3 regions of the Spirillospora sp. CA-128828 genome follow, and region 2 is predicted to be linked to each of the others. Evidence: riboswitches for the same ligand, from Rfam matches in the RefSeq annotation. Region 2 holds a riboswitch; each other region holds the start of a gene.
The links. A riboswitch is a leader RNA that binds a small molecule or an ion and turns the genes downstream of it on or off. The one in region 2 is predicted to bind cyclic di-AMP.

Region 1 (2,253 bases), 3.8 Mb from region 2:
CGGGACGCCCAGCGGCTCGGGCCCCACCGGCGGCTCCTACAACGGCCCGGCCAGCGGCTCGGCCCGTGTGGCCCTCAACTTCGCCTTCGCCCAGAAGGGCAAGCCGTACGAGTACGGCGCCACGGGTCCGAACACCTACGACTGCTCCGGCCTGACGATGAAGGCGTGGGCCGCCGCGGGCGTCAACATCACCCGCACCACCAACTCCCAGTTCGCGGCCACCAAGCGGGTCGACAAGGCAGACCTGCAGCCCGGCGACCTCGTGTTCTTCAGCGGCCTCGGCCACGTCGGCATGTACATCGGCAACGGGCAGATGATCCACGCCCCGCACACCGGCGACGTCGTGAAGATCTCGTCCGTCGACGGCCACGGCAGTTACTACGGCGCCGGGCGTCCCTGACGCCCCACCGTGGCCCCGCACGGGGCTTCCATCAACAACGGACCGGGCTTGACCTGGTCCGTTGTTGATTTTGGGGGGGTTTGCCTTCTGTTGGGGCTTTGGTACCTTGTCACCACTCACGGCGCTCCCCATGCGCCATGGCCCCGCGGCGCCCACCAGGCGCTTCGGTCACACGCGGCGCATCCAGCGGCCGCGTGACGGCGGCGCGAGCCACGCGCCGCTCCCCCAGGACGGCGCGATCCACGTGCCGTTCCGCGGCACCGGAGAGTGCCGCGTGGGTCTGCACGCAGACCCATGGCCGGCCCGGCCCACCGTGCGCACGCCCACAGCGTGCATGGCGCTGAGAGCGCTGCCACGGCTTCACGGGTCAGGCCCCGGACGGACCCCGGGACGGGGACGCCGTCCGCACACAACACAGGCGCCGCTCTTTCGCACGCGGGAGACAGGTCCCGCGCCGGGCCCCATCTCGCCCCCAGGATCGCAGCGGCAGCGCCGAGTCCGCCTCAGCGCGGAACCGGGGACCCACATCGGCCGGAGTCCGGGGAACCTCCCTGGACGGGTGGTTCCGGCACCCGGGGTGAATCGGTGCGACTCTCCCGGCCCCGTTCCGGTGAGAGCCCGCCGTAGGGCTACTTCCACGCCCGAACCCGTCAGCTAACCCGGTAGGCGTCTGGAAGAAGCGAAGGAGTGAATTCCGCAGCGTTACCTGGGCGTGGCCGCCCATCGTGCGGCCACGCCCCACCACCCCCTGCGCTCCGCGGGCGCCCCCGCCCGCCGAGCCCCCCATCCGAACCGGCGTGCCCCGTGCACGTCACCGCCGAGTCCGCGGACCGTCCTGCGCGCATGCGCGGCGGGCGCGGAGCCGGGGACCCACTGTGTCCTTCTTCGGGGTGAATCGGCCTGCCCGCGGGCCGTAGGGCGCCTTCCATGCCCGAACCCGTCAGCTAACCCGGTAGGCGGCATGGAAGCCGAGGAGAACCCCCGTGCCAGGCACGCACCGCAAGAAGCTCCCGGGCAAGCACCGGAAGCCGAACTCCCTGTCCATCACGTGGCGGACGACCGGCGGCGTCATCGTCGGCGCCGCCGTGCTCGGCACCGCCGCCGCGACCGCGCAGGCGTCGGTCCTGCCGTTCGGTTCCGGCCCCGCCTCGTCCGCGGCGGCCGACCTGACCGCCGGGAAGAAGACGCACGGCGGCTCGTCCGAGAGCAGGTCCAAGGACGGGCCCAAGACGTCCCACGGCAAGGACCAGCCGAGGGGCCGGCCGAAGAAGCCGTCCGGGAGGTCGTCGAAGTCACGGCCCACCGCCGCGCAGGCCATCGAGCTCGCCCGGTCCCAGGTGGGCGTCGGAGAGGACGGCGGCGGCGAGACCAAGTTCCAGAAGTGGTACATGGGCACCTCCCGGGCGCAGCAGACGCTCGCGCGCGACGGCGGCTCCCTCAGCGGCTACAGCGACGCGAACTGGTGCGACATGTTCGTCTCCTGGGTCGGCGACCAGATCGGCTTCAGCGACCAGGTCGGCAGCGACGCCTGGACGATCGCGCACGCGCGCTGGTTCCAGGACCACGGCCGCTGGGGCACCGAGCCGAAGCCCGGCGCGATCGTCTTCTATGCCTGGGACGGCGGCAAGTCCGTCGACGACATCCGGCACGTCGGCATGGTGATCAAGAAGGTGGGCGACGGCACCATCGAGACCGTCGAGGGCAACACCGGCAACGCCGTCAAGATCAAGGAACGCCCGACCGGCGACGTCGTCGGCTACGGCTATCCCGACTACAAGCCGTGATGCCGCCTCCTCCCCCTCCGGCTGCATAGGATCGCGCCCATGAAGGACGGTCCCGGGCAGGACGGCTCT
Region 2 (2,253 bases):
TCGCACACCGAGTTCCCGTGCAGTCTCCAGGAGGCGGGTCACGATCCGGTGCCCGATTCCGCGTCCGCCGCAGCCCTTGTCCACGGCGACCGAGCGGACCTCCGCCAGGTCCTCCCACATGATGTGCAGGGCGCCGCAGCCGATGACCCGCCCGGGCGCCCCGTGCTGGAGGTCCTCGGCGACCCAGAACTCCTGGACGTCCTCGTACAGCTTGACCGTCGTCTTCTTCAGCAGGCGTCGTCCCGACCCGTACAGGTCGACGAGCCTGCGGATCTCCTGGACGTCGGCGGTACGGGCACGCCGGATCACGACTTCCACAAACAAACGAGATTATCGAACACCCGCGACTTACCGAAGCCCCGCCCCCACATCCCGTGACCGCACCGCATGAGTGACTAGATAAAAGCAACTAGGCACCAGCATTGCGCGGTGAGTGAGCCGGAGCACGGGACCAGCCGGGACGGACCCGGCGCATCCGTCGTCCAGCATCCTCACGACCTGCAATTTCGCATGTTCTGGTTGGCATCCAATGCGGGTTCCGTTAGTGTCCTTCGCTGACGTCGGCCGACCGCAGCACCGAGGCCGAACCGCCGAGTCCACGGGCCGCAACCAGCGCCCCGGGGAGCCGGGGACCCACTTTCGGAACGTTCGGGGGATCGCCCCCGAGCCGCCGAACCGAAAGGGGTGAATCCGCAGCCGCGTGTGAAGTATTCGCGCGCCCGCGGACGGGCTCCTCCGGCCCGAACCCGTCAGCTAACCCGGTAGGCGGACAAGGAGAGGAGAATTCGTGGAGCGATCGCGGACTGCTTCCCGTTCACGATTCCGCGGCCGCGCGGCCACCCTGGCCGGCGCGTTCATCGTTCTTTCAGCGGCCCCCCACGCGATCGCACCGCACACGATCGCCGTCGCGCACGCCGACCCCGAGCCGTCCACCAAGGAGCTCAGGTCCAAGGCCCTCAAGCTCGCCGACCAGCTGGAGCAGCTCACCGAGCAGTACAACGGGCTGAAGGTCAAGCTCGCGCAGTCGCAGCGCGCGGCCAAGGTCGCCACCGAGAACGCCAAGCGGCAGGAGAAGTCGCTGGAGGCGATCCGGCAGAAGGTCGGCTCGCTCGCCGCGACGAGCTACATGCAGGGCGGCTCCGACCCCACGGTCTCCTTCGTCGCCTCGCAGGACCCGCAGGCCATCCTCGACCAGGCCGCCACCCTCCACTACTTCGCCAAGCAGGACAGCACCCAGGTACTCGGCCTGATGCAGGCCATGCAGTCCGCGCAGCGGGCGCGCAAGTCCGCCGAGGCGCGCGCCTCGCAGGTGAAGGACCTGCGGACGCAGCTGGAGTCGCAGCGCAAGAAGGTCACCGACACCTACGAGAAGGTCCGCGGCAAGCTCGTCGACAAGGACCCCACCCAGCTCACCAAGCTTCCCGTCATCGGCACCGGCAAGGCGGCGCAGGCGCTCCGGTACGCGATGGGCAAGATCGGCCGCCCGTACGTGTGGGGCGCCGCCGGGCCGACCACCTTCGACTGCTCCGGCCTGACGATGTGGGCCTACAAGCAGGTCGGCATCAATCTGCCGCACTACACCGGCAGCCAGTGGAACGCCGGCACGCACGTGTCGCGCAGCGAGCTCCAGCCGGGCGACCTCGTGTTCTTCTACTCCGACCTCCACCACATGGGCATGTACGTCGGCGACGGCAAGATGCTGCACGCGCCGCAGACCGGCGACGTCGTGAAGATCGCTCCGATGGCCGGGCGACCCTTCGCCGGCGGCGTGCGCGTGGCCTGACCCCCGGACCTCCACCGGACGCGTGCAATCGTCTCGACCGCCCATGCCGAGCGACCGGGGCCGGGTGCGCCGTCCTGAGCACGTCCGTCCTGAGCGCCCGGATGACCAGGATCTCCGACCCGAATGCCGTCCGCGGCGACGCCCCCTGCAGGGACCTACCTGTCAGGTTGCCGGCGCCGCCGCTGCGGGGTCGGACGGGATTCGGATGAGCCGCCTGGTTCTCCAATGACGCCCGCCCGTCCCCTGGCGAGCGTCGGGGGTGTCACAGCTAGATGAGCTGCCTTCGGGCCGCCCACACCACGGCCTCGATAGGGGTGTTGACCTCCAGCCGGTCGCAGATCGTCCGCAACCGGCGCCGCAAGGTCCGGGCGCTCAATTCCAGCTTGCGTGCCGCCACATCGGCGGTGACACCGCTGGCGATCTGGGCGAGCAGCCGGATCTCCTCCTCGTTCAGCCCGAAATCGTCGGTG
Region 3 (2,253 bases), 2.5 Mb from region 2:
GCTGGCTGGCCCCGCACGAGGTCTACGACGTCGACTGGCTTCCAGGCGACCGTCCCGTCATCGGCGCCCTCGTCCGCGAGGGCCTCTTGCGAGGATGAATACAAGGGCCTCCCGCCGCGCCGCGGGAGGCCCTTGTACGTCTCGGGGCGATGGCGTCAGGTGATGCGGTTGGCGCCGGCGAAGTCGGAGCGGTCGGAGAGATTGGAGATCTTCACCACATCGCCGGTCTGCGGGGCGTGCAGGAACTTCCCGTCACCGAGGTAGATGCCCATGTGGTGCAGGTTGCTGCCGAAGTACACCAGGTCGCCGGAGCGCAGCTCGCCGCGCGAGACCTTCGTGCCCAGCGCGAAGAGGTCGCCAGTGTAGTGCGGCAGGCCGGACTTGCCGACCTGCGCGTAGGCCCAGACGACGAGGCCGGAGCAGTCGAAGCTGCTCGGCCCGGCGGCGGCCCACACGTACGGGCTGCCGAGCTTGGTGAGCGCCTTGCGGGCCACCTTCGCGGGCAGCCCGGAGCCCTTCACGGTCGCGGTGAGGCCGGTGCGCGGGTCGCTGACGTGGGTGGTGGTCAGCTTGTCGAGCCGCTTCATCACCTCGGTGACCTTGGCCTTGGCCGCCCCGCGCGCCTGCTTGGCGTCGTCCCACGCCTTCTTGAGCTGGGCGGTCTTGGCCTCCGCGGTGCGCTGTGCGGCGTCGGCCTGCGCGATCTGCTTCTTCAGCGCGAGGACGGCGGCCGCCTGGTTCTGCGCGAGGTAGGCGCGGTCGGACAGCCCGTCCGCCGATCCGCCGGAGCCGAAGAGCACGTCCGGGCCGCCGGCCATGTAGTTCGCCGCGGCCATCCGGCCGAGCTGCTCGCGGGCCGGCTCGGCCAGGGTGCGCAGGCGCTGCGCCTCCGCGGTGGCGGCCTGCTGCGCCTTCTTGGCCTTGCCGAAGTCGACGCGGGCCTTGTTGAACTTCTCGGTGAGGATCTCGGCTTCCTCGTTCAGCGCGTCCAGGGTCTTGCGCAGGCCCTTCTCCGTCGTCGGGGTCGGGCTGGGCGACGACGCGGCGGCGAGCCGGAACGGCTGCGCGGCGTGGGCGGTGACGGGCGGGGCGGCGCCGAGGCCGGCCAGGAGCATGGTGACGATGGCGGCGGGCGCGAGGCGGCGCCGCCGGCGAAGATCCGGAGCCAAGCCGGTGTTCTCCTCTCCTCGTACGCCTACCGGGTTAGCTGACGGGTTCGGGCCAGGAGTCGCCCTACGACGTGCGTCGATTCACCCCAGGGGGTTTGGGTCCCCGGTTCTCCCGCGATCGGGAGATTCGGCGTTCCGGCCGCAGCCCCGGGGGGAGGGGCTCCGGACGACCGGATCACGGGCAGATTACAAAGGATGAGCAAAGTTGGCCAATCGGGGCTGCTGTGAGCGCTGGTGCGAACGACGCGTAAAGGGTGGTACGCACCGCCGAGTAGAATGGATCGGTGCCGCGCGTCTGCGGCGACTCCCGAACTCTCACGCAAGGCGAACCCGCATGCCCATCTCCACGCGCGACGACCTCCGGAACGTCGCGATCGTCGCCCACGTCGACCACGGCAAGACGACGCTGGTCGACGCCATGCTCTGGCAGTCCGGGGCCTTCCGCGAGAACCAGGACGTCGACGACCGGGTGCTCGACTCCAACGATCTTGAACGCGAGAAGGGGATCACCATTCTCGCGAAGAACACCGCCGTCAAGCACAACGGGCTGACGATCAACATCATCGACACCCCCGGCCACGCCGACTTCGGCGGCGAGGTCGAGCGCGGGCTGTCCATGGTGGACGGCGTCGTCCTGCTGGTGGACGCGAGCGAGGGCCCGCTCCCGCAGACCCGGTTCGTGCTCCGCAAGGCGCTCGGCGCTCGGCTGCCGGTGATCCTGGTCGTGAACAAGACCGACCGTCCCGACGCCCGCATCGACGAGGTCGTGGACGAGACGTACGAGCTGTTCATGGACCTCGACGCCGACGAGGACCAGATCGACTTCCCGATCGTGTACGCGTCCGGCCGAGCCGGGCGGGCCTCGCTCGGCAAGCCCGCCGACGGCGACATGCCGGACAGCGACGACCTGGAGCCGCTGTTCAAGGTCATCACCGAGACGATCCCGGCGCCGTCCTACGACCCGGACGCGCCGCTGCAGGCGCACGTGACGAACCTGGACGCCTCCAGCTACCTCGGCCGGATCGCGCTGTGCCGGGTGCACGCCGGCACGATCAAGAAGGGCCAGCAGGTCGCCTGGTACCGG

Region 1: another riboswitch for cyclic di-AMP. It lies ahead of ACQPXG_RS15820 (CHAP domain-containing protein); the one in region 2 lies ahead of ACQPXG_RS43095 (NlpC/P60 family protein).
Region 3: another riboswitch for cyclic di-AMP. It lies ahead of ACQPXG_RS09665 (NlpC/P60 family protein); the one in region 2 lies ahead of ACQPXG_RS43095 (NlpC/P60 family protein).

What each region holds. Positions count from the first base shown of each region.
Region 1 is NZ_CP191986.1:3,191,129-3,193,381, reverse strand. Features, by position in the region: gene ACQPXG_RS15825 (NlpC/P60 family protein) at 1-400, shown strand, start outside; cyclic di-AMP (ydaO/yuaA leader) riboswitch at 881-1,084, shown strand; cyclic di-AMP (ydaO/yuaA leader) riboswitch at 1,206-1,375, shown strand; gene ACQPXG_RS15820 (CHAP domain-containing protein) at 1,384-2,184, shown strand; gene ACQPXG_RS15815 (hypothetical protein) at 2,224-2,253, shown strand, end outside.
Region 2 is NZ_CP191986.1:8,975,579-8,977,831, forward strand. Features, by position in the region: gene ACQPXG_RS43090 (amino-acid N-acetyltransferase) at 1-318, opposite strand, end outside; cyclic di-AMP (ydaO/yuaA leader) riboswitch at 579-784, shown strand; gene ACQPXG_RS43095 (NlpC/P60 family protein) at 788-1,783, shown strand; gene ACQPXG_RS43100 (LuxR family transcriptional regulator) at 2,052-2,253, opposite strand, start outside.
Region 3 is NZ_CP191986.1:1,907,535-1,909,787, forward strand. Features, by position in the region: gene ACQPXG_RS09660 ((deoxy)nucleoside triphosphate pyrophosphohydrolase) at 1-98, shown strand, start outside; gene ACQPXG_RS09665 (NlpC/P60 family protein) at 156-1,169, opposite strand; cyclic di-AMP (ydaO/yuaA leader) riboswitch at 1,177-1,312, opposite strand; gene typA (translational GTPase TypA) at 1,504-2,253, shown strand, end outside.